Regions from separate parts of the Lactobacillus juensis genome, predicted to be linked through region 4. Evidence: predicted binding sites of a transcription regulator. Region 4 holds the regulator's gene; each other region holds the start of a gene.
The links. Region 4 encodes LexA, which represses DNA repair genes until DNA is damaged. Its sites were predicted from a motif close to CNAACANNTGTTNG; they were not measured.

Region 1 (6,018 bases), on a different contig from region 4:
CACGCTGCCTTTCTTTAATTTACTTAGGTGCTTTAATTGAAGCAGGATCAATTCCAAGTGCCTTTGCCATTTTCTTGTTAACCACCAATTTCAAATCAGTTGCCCTTTCAACAGGCATATCTTTAGGTTTAGCTTTACCGTCTAAAATCTTAGCAGCCATTTTACCGGTTTGTTTACCAAGCGCCTCATAATCTATTCCAATAGAAGCCAAGCCTCCAGTTTTAACCTGGTCAGTTGAACCGGCTACCAGTGGGATTTTCTTTTCCTTAACAACTTTACCAATAATTGAGGAAGCAGAAGCAAATGTGTTGTCTGTTGGTACGTAAATTCCTTGTACTTTTCCAGCTAAAGTTTCAGTGACTTGCTGGACATCATTAGTAGTGTTGGCTGTCTTAATTAAAACTTTAACGCCGGCTTTTTTAAGTGCTTTGACAGCTAGATCCGCTTGAATTTTAGAATTGGCCTCACCGGCATTGTACATGATGCCAATTGTTTTAGCTTTAGGCACTATTGATAATAACAATTTTATTTGTTTATCAATTGAAACCATGTCAGTAGTTCCGGTGACATTTCTGCCAGGTTTTGCATCTGAATTTACTAATTTAGCAGCTTTTAGATCAGTCACTGCAGTTACTACAATAGGAATATCTTGGGTTGCATTAGCTACGCTTTGCGCTGCCGGTGTAGCAATTCCTAAAATTAAATCTGATTTTTCATTAACTAGTTTTTCACTCATACTTTTCAGATTGTCTTGGCTATTTTGGGCATTTTGATAATCAATTTTTAGATTCTTGCCTTCAACGTAGCCATTTTCTTTTAAGCCTTCTTTGAAACCTTTGTTAGCCTCATCTAATGAGGGATGCTGCACCACTTGCAATATACCCACATGTTTGACAGTTGCTGTACTTCCAGATTTCTTGTTGTTGCAGCCACTAAGCAGCAACAGACTAGTTAAAGCCATTCCCATAATAATTTTCTTGATTCGCATTTTCGTTCCTCCGTAATCCTGCTGACCGTAAAAAATATCCACTTATTTCTAAGTGGATATACAAGAATTATTAGTAATAATCATTTGTGATTAGCCACTTAGAAGCCATGTGGCTAACCGCAATTAAAGGACTTTAGCCATCATAGATAAATTCAAAACTTGAGTCTGGTTTGAATTCATCTAGATGAACCCAAACCTTATCTAAAATAGCTAAAGTAATAACGGTTATTCAGTTGTGAGACTCGTATTAGATTACATTTCATAAAACTTTACCTCCAACCTTAATGAGAAGATTATAAAAAACAAAGAAGAAAAAGTCAAGAAATAATAAATTTAGCTTGTAAAAATAATAATATTTATGACCACTTAAAGCAAAAGCTAAATAAAAAGGTCACCTGTTTGAAATAAGCAGAAAAGCTTTTCGCTTTTGCTATTTATTTCACTGTTCAGTGGCCTTTTTATACCAACTTAAAATTATTTAGGTGCTTTGATTGATTTAGGATCAATTCCCAGTGCTTTTGCCATGCTCTTATTAACAACTAATTTCATATCATGTGCTCTTTCAACCGGCATGTTAGCTGGCTTAGCTTTTCCAGATAAGATTTTTGCAGCCATTTTGCCAGTTTGTTCTCCTAATAGTTCGTAATCAATTCCGATTGAGGCCAAACCACCTGTTCTAACTTGATCAACGGAACTTGCTACCAGGGGAACTTTCTTTTCTTTGACTACTTTTCCAACTACAGAAGCAGCTGAATCGAAAGTATTATCGGTAGGAACGAAAATACCGTCAACTTTAGACGCAAGCGTTTCAGTTACTTGCTGGACATCGTTAGTCGTATTTGCCGTTTTAATTAAAACTTTCACTCCTGCTTTTTTCAGTGCAGCTGTAGCTAAATCGGCCTGTATTTTAGAGTTCGATTCACCAGCGTTGTACATGATACCGATAGTTTTAGCTTTCGGAACAATTGACAGGAGCAGTTTGATCTGGCGTTTAATTGAAACCATATCTGTTGTTCCCGTAATGTTTCTGCCAGGTTTAGCATCTGAATCAACTAACTTAGCCGCTTTCAAGTCAGTTACAGCAGTAACAACAGTTGGTATTTTTTGGGTCGCATTAGCAACGCTCTGTGCAGCCGGAGTGGCAATGCCCAAAATCAAATCTGATTTTTCATTAACCAGTTTTTCACTCATACTTTTCAGATTGTCTTGATTGTTTTGCGCATTCTGGTAGTCAATTTTAAGATTTTTACCCTCAACAAAACCACTTTCTTTTAGTCCCTTTTTAAAGCCTTTGTACGCCTTATCTAAAGAAGGGTGCTGCACTACTTGTAAGACACCAACATGTTTAACCTCAGGCGCCTTGCCAGCTTTTTTGCTGCTGCAGCCTCCCAATGCCATTAATCCGACAATACTAATTCCTGTGATCAATTTCTTAAAATGCATTTTTCTGCCTCCATAAAAAATACCCACTTACTTCTAAGCGGGTACACAAAAATTTTCATTGCCAAAAACGATTGAATGTGGTCAGCCACTTAGAAAGCTATGTGGCTAACCAAACTAAAAGAGCCTTAGCCATCATAGATAAATTCAAACTTGTGTTTAGTTTGAATTCACCTAGATGAACCCAAACTCTTATCTATAGTAGCTAAGATAATAACGATTATTCAGTTGATTTTCTTTTTGACTAAACTCAATCATTATCCTTACCTCCAACTTCGATAATCGAATTATAAAAAAATAAGAAATTAAAGTCAAGGCTTAATTTAATTTTATTGTTAGTGATAATTCGGTAAAGTAGGTAAAAAGTGTGTTAATCAGTAATTCGTTCAATTTTAATAGTCTTGATAACTTCGAGAACTTTGCTGAGCTGAACAAAACCAGTTTTGGTTTCCATTGCGTTAGCAGTTCCAGATGCAATTGCCCACTTAATGGCTTCTTCAAAATCATAGTTTTTGCCTAAGGCATATAAAAGGCCACCAACAAGTGAATCTCCTGACCCTTCTGTGTTAACTACTTTTACTGGTTTTAATTTAATACTATAAAAATCGTGTTCATGCTTAAAAAGTGCTCCCTTTTCTCCTAAAGAAACAATTATATTTGGGATTTTTATCAGTTTGCTTGTTAATATCTCTTTTTTAAGTATGCTGTAGTCTTTAGTAACAGGAAAAGCTAATAATTCTGCAACTTCAGTTTCGTTGGGCTTTATGAAATCTGGTAAGTTGTCGCTGTTTAAAACTTCAGCTAGAGAATTGCCAGAAGTATCCAGCACAATTTTAACGTCTGGGTTAAGATCACGAATTTTGGCGATTATTTGGGGATAAAAATTATGAATCTCACTAGGAGGGAGACTACCATTTAGAGAAATTGCCGCAACTTTATTTTTAGTAATTAATTGTTCTATAGTTTCTAGCAACTGGTTGAAATATTGTAGTGGAATATGGTCTCCATATTCATTTATTTCTGTTTTTTCCCCGTTATTTTGAATTATAGTGTAACAATTTCTTGTATTACCGTTAGTTTCAATAAAGTTACATTTATACTGGTCATTTTTAGCTTGTTCTAAAATATATTTGCCATTTGAACCAGCCAAAAATCCTGTAGCTACTGTTTTGGCTCCAAGGTTGGCAGAGACTCTGGCAGCATTTATGCCTTTGCCGCCAACCATTTTTTTGATCAACTGAACTCTATTTAACTGTCCTACTTTGAGTTTCTTTAACTCGTATAAACGATCTACTGAAGGATTGACTGTAACTGTAATTTCCATTTTTATTCCTAATCTATAAGTTAATGAATGATTTTGATATATTTTGAGTATTTTTTAACATCATCAGGAGAAACTCTTGGATCCGTCACCAGAAGATCAAATTTATCGAGATCACGAAACGTGATGATATCAGAATGATTCAGTTTGGTATGATCCGCCACTATGAAAGACTTTTTTGCATGAGCAATTGCTATGTTTTGAATATTTCCTTCAGGTATTGTACTAGTAGTTACACTATTCTCACTGATTCCGTTAGTTGAACACAATGCATAGTCAAAATTCAGGCCCTCAAAGATATTTTCAGCTTTTTCACCTAAAAATTCTTCAGTGTTCCTATGCAGTTCTCCACCTGTCAAAAATAAGCGACATTTACTTTTATTAATTTCGTTAAATGCAGGTAAACTATTGGTTACAAAAGTAAGATTTTTCGAAAGTAATAAAGGAACAGACATCAATAAAGTTGTACCAGCCCCTAAAAAAATTGTTGAATTATTAGTTATTTGCTTTGCTAATAATTTGGCAATCTCTTTTTTTTCGGAAATATTTTTTTGTAATTTTTCATTTGTTGTTGACTCGGTTTGATAGTTACTCTGAGCGCCGCCATAAATTCTCGTAATTTTTCCTTGCTCTTCTAGACGCTTTAGGTCACGTCTTACAGTCATAGAAGAAACATTTAAATTTTTAGCAATGTCTACTGTCGTCATAAAACCAGTTTTACGTAACAGAATGTTTATCTCTGTTAACCTTTTTTCTTGTAAACTCAAATAATCACTTCTTTTTACCGATTTTATCATGACTTTAGTAGTATATCAAACATTTTATAACATATAAAGTTCAAGTTTGTTAATCTTTGTTAAATTAAGGTTGACATTGTTCAAACTTAGTATTATATTGAAAACGTATTCAAAGTGAAAGGAGGTCTTGTAGTGTTTTATCAAAAATTAATTGATTTAAATATTTCAGTTGAAACAGAAGAACAACTTTTTGATTTAGTTGGTTCTCGTGCAATTAAACTTGATTTCGCCAGAATTGGATATATATCAAATTTGGAAAAGAGGGAGCTTTCATATCCAACTGGACTTAAATTTCCACAGATTTCATTAGCCTTACCACATGTTGATCCCCAATATGTTGAAAACCCATTTATTTATATTGGTCGTACCATTAAACCATTAAAACTTAAACAAATGGGAGATGATGCAGACATGGAAGCTAAAGATTTCTTATTCTTAGGCCTTAAAAACGGGTCAAAACAACCTGAACTGTTAGCTCAAATAATATCTGCATTCCAAGATAAGGATTTTGTTAAACATTACATGGAAACAGAAAACACTATAGATATGCTTCAAATTGTCAAAAATAAGTTTAAAGAGGTAATAAAATGAAAACAATTTTGGTTTGTTGTGGAACGGGTGTTGCCACCAGTCCCCAAGTAGCGAATAAAATTAATGATTATTTAGCAGAAAATGGTTTAGATCAATTGGCAAAGGCAACACCTGAGCCGATTGGTGAGGCCAAAACAACAATTGAAAATGACAGTAGTGTCATTGTTTATGTTGGTATAGCACAAGCTGATGCTGAACTGCAGGAAGTGCTTGATGCTAATAATGTTGTAGGAATGGTGGGCTTGCCCTGGTTAACTGGAATGGGGCAGGAAGAAGCCAATCAAAAAGTGGCGGATATTGTCAAACAGGCAGAATAATCCATAAATAGAGGTGAGTTAAATGGATTGGAACGGTATAGTTCAAGGAATTTTGGGAGTTGGTGCTCAGGTTTTGATTCCAATTTTAATTATAATTTTGGGATTAATCTTTGGGATGAAGCCATCTAAAGCAATACTTTCAGGTCTTTATTTAGGTACCGGATTTATTGGAATGTCAATGGCCATAAATCAGTTGACTGAAACTGTTAGTCCAGCGGCTAAAGCATTGGCTAAATATACTGGTATTAATCTGCCAGCAGTTGACTTTGGCTGGACTGGCGCTGCAGCTATTACCTGGAGTTGGACATTAGCTTTTCTGTTTTTTGCAGTAGAAATTGTAGTTAATCTGGTCATGCTATTGGCTAAAATGACAGATACAATGAATGCAGATATGTGGAATGTATGGGGTATCGCCCTAACTGGCTATATGGTTTATCAAATTTCTGGCAGTTTAATCTGGGGTTTCATCTGTGGTGCTATCCAAGTTGTAATTTGTTTGAAATTAGGTGATATGTGGAGTAAAGAAATTGCCAATATGCTTGGCTATGAGGGTGTTACTGTAAC
Region 2 (6,018 bases), on a different contig from region 4:
TCGCAATATTTACCGGGCAAAAGTCGGCATGGTTTTCCAACAATTTGATTTATTTGAAAACAAGAATGTATTAGCCAATTGTATGGTAGGTCAAGAGTTGGTATTAAAACGCTCAAAAGACGAAGCACGTCAAATTGCGCTGGCAAATTTGAAAAAGGTAGGCATGGAGCAATACGTTAATGCCAGACCAAGCCAACTTTCTGGTGGACAACAACAAAGGGTCGCGATTGCCCGTGCTATCTGTATGGATCCTGAAATTCTGTTATTTGATGAGCCTACTAGTGCTTTAGATCCAGAAATGGTCGGTGAAGTTTTAAGCGTTATGAAGAACCTAGCCACTACAGGTTTAACGATGATTATCGTAACCCACGAAATGGCGTTTGCGAAAGAGATTTCCGATCAAATGTTTTTCATCAGCGACGGTGTAATTACTGAACAAGGTAAACCTGATCAGTTATTCAATCACCCGCAAAATGAAAAAACCGCGAAGTTTTTAAGTAATTTTCAGAATAGCTAATAAAGTCTAATTAAACAAAAAAACTGGTAAACTCGCCTTGTTAATAATGTGAGTTGCCAGTTTTTAGTTTGCTTGTGACTCTAAAAGCATAGTAATTTCCTGATTAAATTTAGTTGGCTCCTCCCACTGCGGGAAATGCCCAGAATGGTCAAACCAAATCAATTTGCACTGACTAGTAATTTTAGCAGCATATTCTGCAGCCAACTGCGAGGACACATGATGGTCATGCCTGCCCTCACAGAAAGTGATGGGAACGGCAAAATGCAGGATATTTTCGAAATTAACGTCCATTAGTTCTTCCCAGAAATATTGAATTGATTGCTTCGAGCCTTGCAAACGATGAATTAAGTCTTTAAAAGAATAATCTTTGGCAGATATAAAAGGCCAAATTAATTTACGGTAGTTTTTAGCGCCGTAGATTGAGCCGCCATAAGCTACAATCATTTTAGTTAATTTCAGGCTGGCATCAATTGGTTTGTGAGCAAAATCAAGTTGGTCAAGTTTGGCAGTGTTTTTCATTTTTGTTCGTAAAAAAGCTTTTTGTAAAGCAATATTCTTTTTCATATTAACGACTTGACCTATTCCGATATATTGCGTAACCAGGTCTGGATACATTTGAATAAAATAGAGTCCTAAAACCGTACCCCAAGAATGACCCATGATAATCAATTTATCTTGTTTTAACCGTTTTAATAAATAAAGCACAAACTGATGAATATCTGCCAAGATGGTATTAATAGACAAGTTTTCTTCAGGTGAAAATTTGTAATACGATAGCCCGCTGCCTCTTTGTTCCAGATTGACAAAGATAAAATGATCTTCTAGTTCACTATTAAACTTTTTGGTCAAGGGGATGCAGGCATCGCCCGGTCCACCATGCAAATATAAAATGATTGGTTTCTGACCTTGCTTTGAACTAATTGAAAAATAAAGTTTAGTGCCGTTAATTTCTACGTTTTCTATCACTGATGTACTACTCATTTTTTGCCTATATTCATATAATCGCTTGTTATTATGCATACACTGCTACTTTATTTAAGTATATTATTAATGTCGCTACCTTGTAAATTGCAAATTATATTTACAAGACTGACGCAATTTTTATCGAATAAAGGCTCGTAGCTTTTACTACTCTAAACTAAAAAAGCTATCGGAAGAGCGAGCTGAGAAAACTGTATATATCAAATAGTCTGACGAACTTTATGCTAGAAAAAAAGCACCAAGCATTTTAATAGCCTGGTACGCAAATTATGTTAAATTCTAATCATTTTTATCTTCAACTTTGTATAATTTAACTCGATTAATTAAATAGTCAAATAAGAACACACAGATTAAATTTAAAACAACAATCAAGAGTATCAATAACGGGTGGTCTTCTTGCTCATCTGTCATATTTAACAAATATAAAGTTTCAAAACTAATAGGTGCACCTTGTAATACCATACAGTAAATTAAATCATTTTCGACTTGGTCAATAAATGTATCTTCTTTTACTTCAAACCAAGCTGTAGCAATTATTGTCATGATGAACGCACTAATTGACCATATTAAGTTAAAATTCGGCTTATTGGAGAAAAAAAGCGCCATTCCAAATGAACATAACAATAGTAAAGCGGCTCTTGCTAATTTCATTTTCATCTCATTTCCTATAACCTTTCTTTTTTGAATTTTTTAATTATTGTATAATTTATAATTATAAATGAAATATAAAGTTAATCAATAGTCTAATCAGTAATTGCAGCTAAATCATAGAAAATGCTGCGCTTATTTCATAATATTTAGCAATAAATTTACTTTAATTTATTTTTAATTACTCACTTTACATCTTAATAGTTATGTACTAACCTATAAGTTATTATTATCATAGGTATAACTGAAATTTTAAGTTAAATTAAAACTGCTTTTTTGTATCTAAAAAAATTCAGAGAGACATAGAAAAGTTGGTATCTGTGATAAATTTAATATTGCTTTGTGCATAATAAATCTTGGCAATATCATGATTGGAGCTATTAATAATGATCAAAAACCAGACTACGATGAAAGAACAACTGCTAATAGATCATGGCTATAAATATTTATGGTTTATTGTATTAGGCGCATTCTTGTTGGTTTTAATCATACCGTTTTTCAAATCTGTTGATTTAAGCGTTTGCACCTTAGGCCTGCTACTATCAGCTTTGGCGGAAGTATTGACAACATTTTTTCAACACAAACATATTACCTTTATTATAAGTTTGGTTTTGGGTTGGCTATTAGCTCTAATAATTAGTGTTATTCTGTTTTTTTACATCATGTGGGCTTCAGGCAACATGCTTTTTGTCAAATAATGAATTTAAATAAATATCGCCACAGAAAAGAAAGAGCACAAAAACAGGCAAACCATTCAATTTTTGGCTTGCCCGCTTTTTAGTTGATGCTCAAATAGCAGTGTATGCTTAATCATCGTGTTTTCTGTGCCATTCTTTAATCTGCTCCAACCTCTTTTTAAAGCGGTCTTCATGACCCTGCGAGGTTGGCAAATAATATTCGTGTCCCTCTAAACTCGGTGGCATAGTTTTCATTGTCGTTAACTTGTCTTTAGCATAATGCGCCAGCTGGTAACCTTTACCATAGCCTAAATCTTTCATTAACTTAGTCGGGGCATTGCGAATTTGCAAAGGTACTGGTTCATCAATCGTCTTCTTAACATCTTCTTCAGCAGCTAGTCTAGCTTTATAAACTGCGTTTGACTTTGGTGCAAGCGACAGATAGATCACAGCTTCCGTCAAATGCACATCACATTCCGGCATCCCTATAAATTGACAAGCCTGAAAGACGTTGACCGCTACATTCAGCGCATTAGTATCTGCCAAGCCAATATCTTCACTGGCAAAGCGCACTAGTCTGCGTGCAATATAAAGTGGATCTTCTCCCCCTTCAAGCATCCGTGATAGCCAATAAATTGCCGCATCTACATCGCTGTTACGCATCGATTTATGCAAAGCGGAGATGATATTGTAGTGTTCTTCTCCGTCTTTATCATACAAGACCGACTTTTGAGTGATTAATTGCCCCAGACTTTCCATAGTCACAGCAATCGTATTGCCAGTTTTATGACCGTTTAAAACTGCCATCTCCAGCGTGTTTAAAGCCGTCCGAGCATCACCATTAGCAAATTTGGCAATGGCTTTAATCTCCTGCTCACTGATTTTGACGGTTAATTTGCCAAAACCATTAGGGTTCTGCAAAGCATTTTGCAATAACTTGATAATATCTTTGACTTCAAGTGGTTTTAAGACAAAAACCTTGCAGCGTGAAAGCAGCGCCGAATTAACTTCAAAGGAAGGATTTTCGGTCGTGGCGCCAATTAACGTGATACTGCCACGTTCAACATAGGGTAAAAAAGCATCTTGTTGTGCTTTATTAAAACGATGGATTTCATCTACAAATACCAGCGTTTTTTGCCCCACTTCGTGTTCTGCTTCAGCCTGCTTCATAATTTTGCGAATTTTAGTAATGCTGCTGTCAACCGCACTAAAATTAAAAAAGCTCGCTTGACTCTGCCGGGCAATTATTTCAGCCAAAGTCGTTTTGCCGACTCCCGGTGGTCCCCAAAAAATCATTGAGGAAACCTGGTCATTATCAATGATTTCTCGCAAAATTTTTCCCGGTCCCAGCAGCTGTTCTTGTCCCACAAACTGATCTAGATTTTGGGGACGTACGCGGTTAGCCAAAGGCTCATTTTGCCCACTGTTTGCAAATAATGATTCTTGCTTCATCATTACATCTTCTTTATTTACTTCTAGATACTTACTAACCTAATTATACAAGTATTTGTCCGCTAGCAAAAACAAATGAACATCTGTTTGCTCTGATTTTACTAACTAGTTTGCGTTATAATTATATTGGGTATAAAGTCACATATAGTGAGGTAAAGATATGAAATTTTTCAAAAAAATTGGTATTGGCTTAGCCGCAACAGTGTTGACAACTAGTCCACTGCTACCAAGTCTAAATCATATTCAAACAGTGCAAGCTGCGCCAAAAACACAAAAACTAGCTAAAAACAGAATTACTTTAGTCAATGACGCACCCGTATATAATCAATATGGTCAAAGACTTAAAGCAAGAAAAAACGGGAATTATTCTGTAATTGAAGCAGATGTTAATGGTTTCTGCTATGTTTCTTCTTTTGATGTCGACTCCTTAGATTATTACGGCACAATAATGATTAATGGGCAAAAATACTATAAAATTGGTCAAGGAGAATATATTAATGACGGTGATGTCAATAACGTTAACGGCAAGAGCTCTAAGACCGGTAAGCTGGTTTTGAATCACAGATCTGCGATCTATACTAAAACCGGTAAACTAAAAGGCAAGACTCTACCAGTTAAATCAGTCGTTAACTATCAGGGTCAGGTTAAGCAAACTCAATCCAAGCAAAAATATTACTTTGCAAAATTTAACGTTTCTGAGCAAAAGGCAACCTTTTATTATTTGCCGACAGAAACAGTTAATGGTAAAGACTGTTATGCAATAGGGAAAAATCGTTATATTAGAGCAAATAACGTTGACAGCATAGATGGGTATCCTCTTATGTATAATGGCGTTACCTATGCCACTGTTCTCAAAAAGACGACAACTCAAACATTAACCAATGATTCTACTAAACACGTTCTAAAAAAGGACCAAAAAATTAAAGTTGATTTAGCGGTCCAGCCTTGGGCAGAAGACTTTGAAGGCTATATCTATCGCCTGCACGATTATCCTAACGAATATGTTGGTCAAAGTTACATTAAATTGAGAAACTATTTGCCAACATCAAGTTACGATGAACTTACATTCACCTATGTAAGACCTAATACTACGACAAATACTAAATTCTATAATTTTGACGGTACTCCAACAGGTATCAGTTACAGGAACCGTAAGCAAAACCCCTTGACCGTTGATGGTCTTTATTACTTATGGGTACCTAGCGAAAACAAAGCAGAACTGTTTTATCACTTTTTAACCTACAGAATAGACAGAAACTATTTTGTTAATAACGACGGCACTGACCTTAAAAAACCAGAGTTTGATAAAAACAATAAACTAATTGAATCGACAGAAGATAAGATGCGTTATACTAACAGCTTTGTCAAAGCTAGTGATGTTACTTTTGCCAGTGGAATTAAACTTACCCCTCTCAATACTGCTAAAGATGCTGAGAACGATCAGAAAGTAGCAACAGATAAGGATAAGCAAGAATTACAAAGAAAATTTGAGGAAAATAAGAATAACAAGAATGTTAAGTGTGAGCAACAAAGTGCAGTAAGTAATTATAATAATGCTTTGATGATTGCTTCTTCTGTTTTACAATCTCCAAAAGCAACGATTGCTCAAGTAAAGCAGGCAATTTGGCTACTTGACACAACCAAAATTCAATTAAGTACTTTAAACTTCGCTGAATGGAGTTAAATTAAAAAAATGGAGTTAGTCCACCAAATAAGAGTGGTTTAACTCTATTTTTATTGCTT
Region 3 (6,018 bases), 200 kb from region 4:
AAGAAATTAACTGTAAAGAAAATAGATCAGTTGCCTTATAAAGATAAAATCAAACTTTTTATTATAGATTCCAACGATAGTAGTCAGGTAGATGAGGCTAAAGTGTTTCTAAGAGAAAAGTTTCCGGAGCAAAATATTTCTGTTACCAAATTTAGTCCTGTTATTGCTACACATTTGGGAGAAAAGTCTTTTGCAATTGGTTGGATGATTGATATAGATAAAATTGATTTAACAAAATAAAAGCAACCCCTTGTAAGGTTGCTTTTTTTGACTCAAGAATGTGAGAATATATATGAAACAAATGGATCAAATAACAGAATGGGCAGTAGAATTGCAGAGCATTGCTCAAGACGGCATACAATATGGTCACGATCGCTTTGATAGGGAACGCTACGAACAGGTAAGAAAGATCGCTACTGAAATGATGGCAGCCAAAACTGGATTATCAATAAATGTTGTTAAAGGCTTGTTCAGTAGTGATGATGGTTACCAGACACCTAAAGTTTCTACTAGAGCAGCAATTTTTAATAAACAAAAAATCTTACTGGTTAAAGAGACTACAGATAATTTATGGTCAATGCCTGGTGGTTGGTGTGAACCTAATATAACCGTTAAAGAAAATTGTATAAAAGAAGCCGCAGAGGAGTCCGGGCATAAAATTGAAGTTGAGCGAATTATTGCAGTAACCAACCATTCAACTAACGTTTATGATAAAGAGCGAATTGAAAGAGCTATTAATGTTTGTAATGTCATTTTTTTGTGTAAAGACCTGGGTGGTAAATTTTCCCAAAATACAGAAACTGACAAGTGTTCATTTTTCGAATTCGATAATTTACCACCTTTGTCATTGCCACGAAATTCTTTAGCAGAAATAAAAATGTGTTTTGAAGGGAATCAAAATCCTAATTGGCAAACAAAATTCGACTAAAACAGACTCTGTACTATGCTTGGTTGTGATCACTATTCTTTTTATCGGCCTCTGAAATTTCATTCAATGCAGCACGTTGCTTTTTTTGATCAACGTGAGTATATAAATCGGTTGCTGAAGTTCCTTTTTGGCCCAGTTGCTGAGCTACCAGCACTTGGTCTTTGGTTACGCCATACAGTTCAGAAGCCACTGTATGGCGCAATTTATGGGGAGTGAGCGGGTGACCAAAAGCTGCTGAATATTTGTTGACCATTTTCTCAATAGCGCTTGTGGTGATCCGACGTGTTTTGTTATGCCAGCGAGTCAGAAAAAAAGCTGAATCTTTTTTTACCGCCAAATAGCGTTGTTTTCTGATCTTTTTATAGTCCTTGATGTAACCCAAAGTCCATTCAGCAATTGGTACGCTGTCTCGTTGGCCACCTTTACGGGTTACGTCCAATGTAGCCTTTTTAAAATTAATGTCAGACAAGTCAATTCCTGCACATTCAGAAACTCTGATTCCAGTTCCCAGAATTAAAGCAATGACTGCCATGTCGCGTTCTTTATTTGCTTTAAATCCCGGTAAAGCATGTTTATTGCATTTAAATTCATAATTATTTGCAATAAAATCCAAAAATTGGTATTTTAATTTTCCTGTGTACATGTGTGATTCAAGAACATGGGCCCGATAATTTAAAGTTTTTGTATTATTAAGAGAATCAATTTTGAGCATAACATTGCGCTCAAAGTATGGTTTGCCATTAATATTATCAGCAGTAATAGTTAAAAACTTAAAAAGAGACCTCAGGGCATTAATAGACCGATTGATTGTAGTAGGCGAATTCAAGTTGCCTTGCTTATTCTTAGTATGACCTAAATAATTAATATAAAGCATGATGTCGTTGCGTTGCAGGTGAGCTAAAGTTTGGGTTTCAATGCTTTTGTTATTTTCAGCTTTTGAAATACCTTCATGACGGAGCCAATCAAAAAATCTTCTGATTTCTGTCAGATACTGATAGGAGGTAGCTAAAGAGTGACTAGTACCAAAATTGTATTCTTTAACAAAATCTGGCATTTTGCTTAATTCTTCGTCAATTAGATCTAAATACTTTTTTGTTTCCACGTAATAAATTTCTCCTAGCTTAATTTAATAAGTTACATGCTTTATTATAAAACAAAACTAGAATGTATGTTTGAGTCGCATATACTTATTATGGAATGGAGAAGGGGGAAGCAAAAAACGGCTTTGTTATTTTTTAGGATAAATCTTTTAAAAAGTTTTAAATAGAAATTTCGGCTTTAATTTAAACTTATCAAAAAATTACATCCAGTTTTGCAAAAATCAATCAATGAATAAAAATATTTGAACTCGTTGATAATTTTAATATCTTTCATTAAAATTATAGTTTTAATGAAAGCAACTGAAAAAACTTCATAGCTGACCGTATTCAAAACCTAAACCAAATTATTCGATCAAACTTTAAATTCTCAAATTAAAACAATGTTGCTCAAATTGCTTATAGCTGCTTTTGATACAAAATCTACCAATGTTATCACTTTTAAAGTACTAATATTGGCTGATTCAAACTACTTGTTAATAAAAAATATTAACTAAACGAAAATTAGCTCTAATAATAATTCCTGGGAGACTCACAGGCAGCTAAATGATCAATTATACACTCATTCAGTTTTTAACGAACTCTCAGATGACTTGTGTCAATCTAAAGAATTAGAAATTCATTTAAACAAAAGAATTTCTAATTCTTTTTTACACGCTCTCCGTAATTTCTATTTTACTTTACATAATATATATTATACGAAGTTATATCTTACTAAGCTGCAACTACCTCTTATCAAAATTTCTTACTTTATCAGCTCCATTTAGATAGCTAAATCAATAATTTATAAGTACGATTTTTTATTTTGAATTTCTTCAAAAGTTTATTACGACAAACAAAAGTTGCCATTATTCCAAAAACTATAATTTTATTTTGTATAATGTAAAATGATTTTTATTACTTATAACTTTTTAAAATTAATATGATTAGCCAGCCCTTTTCTTATCCAGATTAATTGATTTATTTAAAAATAATACTTTATAAGTGTAAAAATATAAATAAAAGCGCTTTCTAACATTGATAAATATATAAAACAATTGAAGTTTAATTTTTTTACATAAACACTTTTCTACTTGCCTATCCAGCAAGCGAATACACGCTTTGATATAATATTTGCCACTCTTTCCTTTTTCACTTTAAGTTTAATTATTTGGAGCTTTTTTATTTTATTTTTCCAAAAAATAGCTTACAATACTATGTGGGGTATAGTTTAAAACATTTAGTTTGAGTATAATTTTGCCAAAAGCAAGTGTTTTATTCATTATTATTTTTGTTTTACTGTTTATTTCTATAATTAATCTGTTATTATAGAATATGGAATTATTTTTTTGAAAGGGTTGAATTTATTCCATGAGTATAAATTTAGGAAAAGAAATATGTCGCAGGCGGCGTGAACAAAAGTTGACCCAGGAAGATCTTGCTGAATTAAGTGATCTATCAGTTAACTTTATTTCTCGCCTTGAACGTACAAAAAATCAAAATATTAGTATTCAAAAGCTTGACTCAATTGCCAGAGCTTTAAATACAACTACGCCAGATATTATCATGAATGCTTACCGCTTTAAGGAAGTTAAGGTGGAAAATCACCAAGATAATACTCCTGTATTTATTAAGAAGGTTCTTAATGAACTTAGAAAAATGTCACCTGATAAGGCTGAAAGAGTATGTAAATCATTCATTATTTTGGCTAAGGAAATTAACAAAGATTAGAAAAAGCACGAAATAGATTTTAACTATTTCGTGCTTTTTAAATTACTTAAATGCTTCAGTTAACGGTGGAACAACTTGCTTTTTCCTTGAAACAACTCCAGGTAAGCTAATTTCTGAATCTTTAACTTCACCAAATGCTTTTTCAAATGATGCTAAAGCTTCATTTGAACCTATAACTAATGCGGTTGAGTCTGAATCGAGTACATTAGTTATAAGTAACATAAACAAATCATATCCCTCTGAATTTGCTGAATCTTTCATCGTCTTCAAGAAGGCTTCTTTGCGTTCCAGAGCTTCTGGCAAATCAACCACATTAATTTGAGCTACTCGTACATTTTTGCCATTTAATTCAAATGATTTGGCGTCTAAATCAATTAGTTCTGCTTCTGATTTGCTTGCTATGTTAGTCCCAGCTTTTAATTCTTCCAAGCCATATTTTTCGTAATCTACACCAGCAATTTCTGCAAGTTCCTTAACGGCTTTTTTATCTCTATCAGTAGTTGTAGGAGATTTTAGCAATAATGTGTCAGAGATGATGGCAGAGAGCATGATGCCAGCAATATTCTTAGGAATTTCAACTTTAAAATGCTTATAAAGACTAAACATAATGGTACTAGTGCAACCTACCGGTTCGGCAAGATAAAATAAAGGCATACTAGTGTTAAAATTCATAATTCTGTGGTGATCAACAACATGAGTTACAGTAACCTGATCAATGTCTGATACACTTTGCTGTGGTTCATTGTGATCAACGAGCATTACTTCTTTAACTTCATTTGCTGCGGTCTTGATTACTCTTGGTGCTTTAAAACCAAACTTTTTTAAAGCAAAAGCTGTTTCATCATTAGGTTCGCCTAAAGCAACCGCCTCTGTATTGTAACCAAGCTTATTTTGTAAATATGAATAAGCTATTGCTGTACCAATTGCATCTGTGTCAGGATTTTGATGACCAAAGACCAATTCTTTTTCCATTAGATTTCCTCTTTTTCTTTTTAAAATTTTACTTAATTATAGTTTACCTAATAAAGGTTATTCTTGACAGAATAAATTACAAATTTTTTGTCTGGCAGCAAAATTTTTACAAAATTATTTGACAACGTCAGTCTTCTAAGAATTTCTTAAATTCCTTCAAAAAGTTCTGTATGCGGGGAACCTCTTTTTTCCCCTTGCGATAGATAAGCGAAATAGTGAATTTTTTGACGCCTTTTAAAAATACAGGTACTAAATTAATTTGACTTTGATTTAAGCTATAGTAGGAGTTACTTACAATTGTGTCATACCCCGTGTCTTGTGCTGTATCAACCATTTCTTTAGTGGAAGTGAAAGTTAATGGAACATTCAGACCGTTTCTCGCATTCATCTTATTGCCCAGTTTTCCTTTAAGTATTTGAGTTAAATAAAAACTATCAGGATAAAGAACCCACTTTTTTCCTAAAAACTTAGAAACTGGATATGAATTACCTGCTTCAAGATTTTTATCATGAGTTAGAATAGTTAACCTGTCTTGAGTAACTTTCATTAATTCATACTGGCTTTTTATATTTGACTGACTCTTTTTGGTGGTTTCAGGGAGATAAAGCATTGCTAAATCAATCAAATTATTATCAAGATTATACCAAAGATCTTTACGATTAAAATATGATACGCTGATGGTTATATTGGGATAATTTTTATTGAAATCAACCAAAAATTTCCTAAGAAGATCAGAATTAATACTTTCTAAAACGCCAATTGCAATATTGCCTTTATCAGCTTGGGTAAACTCTTGTATATCACTAACAACAGAATTAATAGTCCCGAGCAGTTTGATTGCCCCAGTTTGCAACTGCTTTCCTGCTTCCGTTAAGTAAAGCTTTTTACCCATTTGGCCAAACAACGGGGTGCCAATTGCATGTTCAATTTTCTTTATTTGCTGAGTTAAAGCCGGTTGGGTAATACCAAGTATCTGAGCAGCTTGGGTGTAGTTCATGGTATCAATTAATTGCAAAAAATAATGTAAGGATTTGGTCGAGAGTATTGTATCTGTTTTAGGCATAAGATGATTCCTTCTATCTTAACAATAATATTGCTCTATTTATATGCTATTATCAATCAAAAACCCCTTTGTGTCAAAGTATTATTTAAAGCTGTTAAAGCACTTCCATAAATTATTGATATCATTAAATAAATAAAAAATTATTCAGCACTTAAAGGCACTCCCAATTTTATATTAACTGGCTGGCCATCACTTGTCGTATCCAAGACAAAGGAGCCATTAGAATACCTATCACCGAGCGGATAATC
Region 4 (6,018 bases):
ATCTTGTTTTCATTAAAGCATTATTTTCATTTTCAAAATGATTAGTCATGCGCTCTTCTTGCTTAAATTGTTGAATTAAAGAAACACCTTCAATTGATTCATTTAAGTTAGTATTGATGCGACTCAATCGCTCACGATAACTACGATAAAGTTTAGAACTCCTTTTAGAATATTGCCATATGATTACTAAAAGTACGGGCAAAAAAGCAAGTACTATCAGTCCAGCCATTATATTTGTAGAGAACATTGCTACCATTGCTGAAATGATTGAGAAAAATGAAATTACCACACTTGATAATACAGTTAGAAAATTACTCAAGGTCATAGTATCGTTTGTTACTCTTGAAACTATTGACCCGGCTGGAGTTTGGTCAAAGTAGCGCATCCCTAATGTATGCAATTTTTTATAAAGTTCTAATCGCAAGCCTTCTAGCGATTTTTCTGATCCTAAAGCAAAAAAGTATTCATAGGTAAATTGTAAAATCCCTTTGACAACAGAACCAAATGCGTAAAGAAAACCCGCAAATAAAATTATTTGTGTTGTAACATCAGTTTTACTCAAAAAGTTATCCAAAAAATACTGTAAACCATATGGCAGTAAAACGTTGATTACACTTACTAAAAAGGCACCTATACCAGCAATAATCATTTCATTTTTAAAATGCATTACAAACCGCAATAAACGTTTAAAAATGCTAAGCTGTTCTTTTACTGGAATCTCTTGCGACCAGACTGATTGAAATGAGTTTTCATCATCCATTGGAGTTACCTACCTTATCTTCTAACTCTTGTCTTTGCCACATATCTGCATACCAACCATTTAATTTTAGCAACTGGTCATGAGTTCCTCGTTCAACAATCCGACCATTTTTCAGTACTAAAATCAAATCAGCATTCATTACTGATGTAAGTCTATGCGTAGCAATTAAAGTTGTCTTGCCTTTTCGTTCTTTTTTCAAAGAATGTAAAATAGCCATTTCAGTTCTGGCATCAACAGCTGACAGTGCATCATCTAAAACTAAAATTTGACTTTGCTTCAGCAAGGCGCGGGCAATGGACATACGTTGCTTTTGTCCTCCGGAAAGTGAAACACCGTTTTCACCAACCAAAGTATTGTAGCCACCAGGCATTTGTAATATATCATTGTGCAGATCACTTTTCTTTGCTGCAGCAACAATAGCACTTTCATTACTGTCTGCTTTTGAAAAAGCAATATTTTTTTGAATACTGGTTGAAAATAAGTAATTATCTTGGGGCACATATGATATTTGGCGCAATAAAACATTAAGCGGGATCTCCCTGATATCATGTCCATTTAAGGTAATATGACCATCATATTTGTCAAATTCCCTTAGTAAAAGCTGTATGATAGTAGTTTTACCAGCCCCTACTTTACCAACAAGACCCAGAGTTTGCCCTGTCTTTAACGTAAAGTCGATATTATTTAATACTTGAACTTTAGGTTCATCTGGGTATGCAAAATATTTAACATGATAAATAAGATCCCCAGCAATATCTTTGGCAGATAATTTTTGATCAGCATTTTTGTCAGTGATTTCAGATTTTTCTTCCAGCAGCTTTTCAATACGGTCGTAACTAGCACTTCCTCGCTCTAGTATATTAAAAAGATACCCAATCGCAAACATTGGCCAGACCATATTGCCGATATATGCTATAAATGAAACTAACTGGCCAATAGTGAGAGCCTTGTTAAAAACTAACATTCCGCCATAAATGATAGTTATGGTATATGTCAAACCAATAAGAAATGTACCTAATGGATCAAACATAGAATCCCATTTAAAAACTTTTTTATTGATTTTTATAGTATTGTCTATCATTTGGTTGAAAGCGGCTGTATCTTCTTTACCCTGTCCAAAAGTTTTTAAAACTTTGATACCTGAAACAGATTCTTGAGTTTTATTGTTTAATTTGGAAAAAGCTGCTTGAGATTTATCAAAAGCATCATGTAGCCTGTCTCCTAATTTCCATGCTCCCCAAGCCAAAAATGGCAAAGGCAGAAGAGCTACAAGTGTTAAACGCCAATCAACAAAAGCAATCATGGCCACCATAGTGGATACGCTCATTATGAGTGAATCTACTAATGTTAAGACACCTTCACCCGCAACTTCCTGAACCGCCGAAACATCATTTGTGGCGTGAGCCATCAAATCACCAGTTCTGTGACGTTGATAAAAAGTGCGATCCATAGCCATGAAATGACGAAATAATTTTGATCTTAATTGCAGTTCCAGTTCAGCTGCTCCACCCCAAATCTGACTACGCCAAAAATAGCGAAAGCCATAGAGTAATAAGGCCGCTAAAACGATAGCCAAAATCAGTAGACCGTATTCCTGCCAACTAATATGTCCTTTATCTAATTGATCAGCCATTAGGCCTAAAATCCTTGGTGGCACCAAGTTCACAACTGAAGTTAATGCTAAAAATGTAATACCTATGAGGTAACGCTTTTTCTCTTTTTTAAAAAACCAGCCTAATTTAAAAAATATACCCATTATTCACCTAAAAAATTCAGTAAAAAAGCGGAGATATCGTTCTCCGCCACACTATTTCAATCTAGTAAGTTTTTACTTTTGGTGCTTCATCATGTTCATCACTTGGTTTACCTTCTTGGCTGAAGGTTTTTGGCCCATTTGAGACATCATGGCAACAATCATATCTTCACTGATTGGCGGATTATCCTTAAAATATTTTTTCATATACGCTCTGGCACCGTAAAAACCACCCACTAGGCCTAACAATAGTGCTATAACTATTAGAAAAATCGCTAATCCTAAGTTCATAAAGTAATCACCTCAATTTGTCCAATAGGTATATCTTACCTAAAAATTCAATAAAATTAAAGATCAAAGTTAATCTTTTCTTAAACCTTTTTTTCTCTGAGCTTTCTTGGCTTTCTCAGATGTAATTTCATTGCCATTTTTATCAATTATGACCAAATTTTCAACGTCTTGTTTAAAGCCTGCTCTAAAGTTTTTAATAAATTCCCGATGTAACTTTTTTCGTTCCTTTTCCTCAGCTTCTGTTAGTCCAACAGATTCCTTTTTATGATAAAGTTCATTTATTCGATTTATCATTTTTTTCTCAAGATCTTCATTCATTTTAAGCACCTCTCATTAAAAAAGTCTACATTATTATCAGCAGGAAAAAAAGTTTTAAATTTTCAGAACGTTTGTTTGTAGTATACGATTTATTTTGCTAAAATTAAATATATAAGAGAACGTTTAAAATACTGGAGATAACTATGACTACAAAACAAAACACTAAGCAATTACAAATTTTACGCTATATATATGAAACGGTTGAAGACAGAGGTTTTCCTCCCACTGTTCGTGAAATTTGCCATGCTGTAGATTTATCTTCCACTTCTACTGTACATGGCCATTTGTCAAGGCTTGAAAATAAGGGATTATTAATAAAGGATGCTACAAAACCAAGAGCATTGGAAATAACCGATGAAGGAAAAAAAGCGATAGGCGTTCAGCCGAAAAAAATTCCTGTAGTCGGCGATGTCACAGCCGGCCAACCAATTTTGGCTGTTGAAGACATCGAAGATTACTTTCCCTTACCTCCTGATTTAGCAAATGATGCCGGAGACCTCTTTATGCTAAGAGTTCATGGTGAAAGTATGATTAACGCCGGTATCCTCAACGGAGATAATGTAATTGTCCGCAAACAATCTTCAGCAATTAACGGTGAGATAGTAGTAGCCATGACTGATGAAAATGAAGCTACTGTCAAGCGCTTTTATAAGGAAAAAGGTCACTATCGTTTGCAGCCTGAAAATGATACGATGAATCCGATCATCTTGTCCAGTGTACATATCCTAGGCAAAGTTGTTGGTCTTTATCGGAGTTCCATAGTTTAATTTGAAAATTTGCACTATTTTTCTCTTGATTCAATAGTGCTTTTTCTCTGCAAAGTTTCTTTTACTTCTGCCAATACTTTTTTCTGCATTTTTAATTTGTTTATTTTTGCATTTATAACAGCGATTTTATCCTTAATTAACTTTAAGTTTTGCTTACGCTGTTTTTCAGTGCTACACGATTCATCGTGTAGTTTTTTTATTTCCTTAATTTCTTGCAGTGAAAAACCCAAGTCTTGAAACTCTTTAACTGCTTCAAAAATATCACATTCGTTTTCAGTAAACCAATAGTTTCTTCCCTTACGAGCAGGAGTTATTAAGTTTAAGTAGATATAATGTCTAACTGTATCACGTGTAGTATTTTCCTTTTGCATAAATTCTTTCAAATACATAATTATCTCCTTGACGTAGGGTTGACCCCCGATGATTAAATTATAGCAGGAGGTATTAAAATGTCATATCTAACAATCTTTTTAACTATTATATATGGTGTTACGATGATTAGCGCCAGCCTTTTATTAATTACTAGTCTACCAATTTGGCTGATCATGATTAACGTTTTGCTTGCATTAGGTATTATTGCTGGATGTATTCTAAAGATACCACTTTTAACTACTATATTTCTAGTAGCACTTTTACTTACTGCTCTAGCAAATGGTTTTTCTCTCCAGCACCAAATCACTTGGTCTCACTGGTTTATCAGACTAATTTTGACTATTATTTTGATTTGCTTGAACTTTAAGTATTTTTAGATATTTATCTAGCAAAATTCCTGTTAGCAGTCAAGCGTAACGTCTCAAAATACTGTTATAATCGCAAGAAATTGACTTTCCACAACTAATGCTTTAAATCAATTCACAATCTTTATATTGGAATTATGCTTAAAAATGCTGTTTCTAAAGCTTTTTTGTTATTTGATTGTGAATAATAACGCTGTTTCACTTTGGTTCCACAGCAGTAATTTTTCACAAACTTGGTTAAATTTTACTAATGATATTGGCAGCTAAATTAATTGCTGCTTCATGAGCATCCCTACCCCAGCCTCTGTCATCATGATTTTCTAAATCTTTAAGTGAATCGGCTGTAAATAATATTTGTGCAAAATCTGCCTCTCTGAATTGTGCACACGCAGCCATTGCTGCACATTCCATCTCTACACAAGAGGCCCCCAATTCTTTAGCTTGCTTTACTTTCTTGACAGTTTCCCTAAAGAAACCATCAGTTGTCCAGGTAGTTACTTCTTCAACCTTAAAGCCCTCTTGACTCAGTAATTTTTTTGTCTTCGTTAGAAACTCGGACTTCAAGTCAATGTATGTTCCTGGTTTCATATAATGAAAGGATGTGCCCTCATCTCTAATAGCTCTTGTAGGCACTAGAAAATAGTTTTCTGGTAATTCAACTAAGCAGCCGGCTGATCCTATTGCTAAAATCTGTTTAACACCGTAACTTATTAACCAATCTAATAGCTCTACAGCAGCTGCAGCACCTATCTTTGCCTGACAAAAAGTAATTTTTTGTCCGTCTAAGTCAACCTGATAAATTGGGGTTTCTCCTTCAAAACAGTCAAAGAACCCGAGCTTTTTATGAGGATAACGGGCCAAGAAACTACTGATCACGTCGGGAGTTAAAAATGCAAACAGCAGCTTGGGCTGAAAATGAAAGTTATTAATTTCTTTTTCATGATCTGGTTCTAAAACAGCCCTCGATTCAGAATCAAAATTTAACAAAAACGGTTCATTCATAATTTTTCTCCTCAATAAAAATATATTGCTGAAGATTTTAACATAAACAAAAAAGAGAATCATCCCTTTACGGAATGATTCTCTTTTACTTAAGCGTGAATTAACGACGCTTTTCTGCAATTCTAGCAGATTTGCCGTGACGATCACGTAAGTAGTAAAGTTTAGCACGACGTACACGACCGTGACGCAATACTTCAACCTTGGCAACACGTGGATCGTTTACAGGAAAAGTACGTTCTACACCAACACCAGATGCCATTTTACGCACTGTGTAGCTGGCACCAATCCCAGTGCCCTTACGCTTAATAACAACGCCTTCAAACATCTGAATACGTTCATGTGAGCCTTCAACAACACGAACATGAACACGAACTGTGTCCCCTGCACGAA

Region 1: the regulator LexA is predicted to act here: its motif matches at 2,577-2,590, upstream of AAA926_RS08845 (ABC transporter substrate binding protein).
Region 2: the regulator LexA is predicted to act here: its motif matches at 4,352-4,365, upstream of AAA926_RS08160 (replication-associated recombination protein A).
Region 3: the regulator LexA is predicted to act here: its motif matches at 2,090-2,103, upstream of xerS (tyrosine recombinase XerS).

The regions. Positions count from the first base shown of each region.
Region 1 covers NZ_BTTS01000003.1:200,037-206,054, forward strand. The annotation lists gene AAA926_RS08840 (ABC transporter substrate-binding protein) at 20-988, opposite strand; gene AAA926_RS08845 (ABC transporter substrate binding protein) at 1,463-2,386, opposite strand; gene AAA926_RS08850 (1-phosphofructokinase family hexose kinase) at 2,799-3,752, opposite strand; gene AAA926_RS08855 (DeoR/GlpR family DNA-binding transcription regulator) at 3,773-4,516, opposite strand; gene AAA926_RS08860 (PTS sugar transporter subunit IIA) at 4,679-5,137, shown strand; gene AAA926_RS08865 (PTS sugar transporter subunit IIB) at 5,134-5,454, shown strand; gene AAA926_RS08870 (PTS galactitol transporter subunit IIC) at 5,477-6,018, shown strand, end outside.
Region 2 covers NZ_BTTS01000003.1:68,276-74,293, reverse strand. The annotation lists gene AAA926_RS08180 (amino acid ABC transporter ATP-binding protein) at 1-517, shown strand, start outside; gene AAA926_RS08175 (alpha/beta fold hydrolase) at 581-1,483, opposite strand; gene AAA926_RS08170 (hypothetical protein) at 1,778-2,149, opposite strand; gene AAA926_RS08165 (hypothetical protein) at 2,533-2,844, shown strand; gene AAA926_RS08160 (replication-associated recombination protein A) at 2,953-4,275, opposite strand; gene AAA926_RS08155 (SLAP domain-containing protein) at 4,436-5,959, shown strand.
Region 3 covers NZ_BTTS01000001.1:359,108-365,125, forward strand. The annotation lists gene AAA926_RS01755 (DegV family protein) at 1-240, shown strand, start outside; gene AAA926_RS01760 (NUDIX hydrolase) at 293-928, shown strand; gene xerS (tyrosine recombinase XerS) at 942-2,030, opposite strand; gene AAA926_RS01770 (helix-turn-helix domain-containing protein) at 3,376-3,735, shown strand; gene AAA926_RS01775 (manganese-dependent inorganic pyrophosphatase) at 3,778-4,707, opposite strand; gene AAA926_RS01780 (LysR family transcriptional regulator) at 4,835-5,770, opposite strand; gene parC (DNA topoisomerase IV subunit A) at 5,911-6,018, opposite strand, start outside.
Region 4 covers NZ_BTTS01000001.1:162,580-168,597, reverse strand. The annotation lists gene AAA926_RS00850 (ABC transporter ATP-binding protein) at 1-760, opposite strand, end outside; gene AAA926_RS00845 (ABC transporter ATP-binding protein) at 753-2,516, opposite strand; gene AAA926_RS00840 (YneF family protein) at 2,589-2,804, opposite strand; gene AAA926_RS00835 (DUF896 domain-containing protein) at 2,874-3,122, opposite strand; gene lexA (transcriptional repressor LexA) at 3,266-3,889, shown strand; gene AAA926_RS00825 (MerR family transcriptional regulator) at 3,904-4,278, opposite strand; gene AAA926_RS00820 (hypothetical protein) at 4,339-4,638, shown strand; gene AAA926_RS00815 (nucleoside phosphorylase) at 4,864-5,628, opposite strand; gene rplS (50S ribosomal protein L19) at 5,729-6,018, opposite strand, start outside.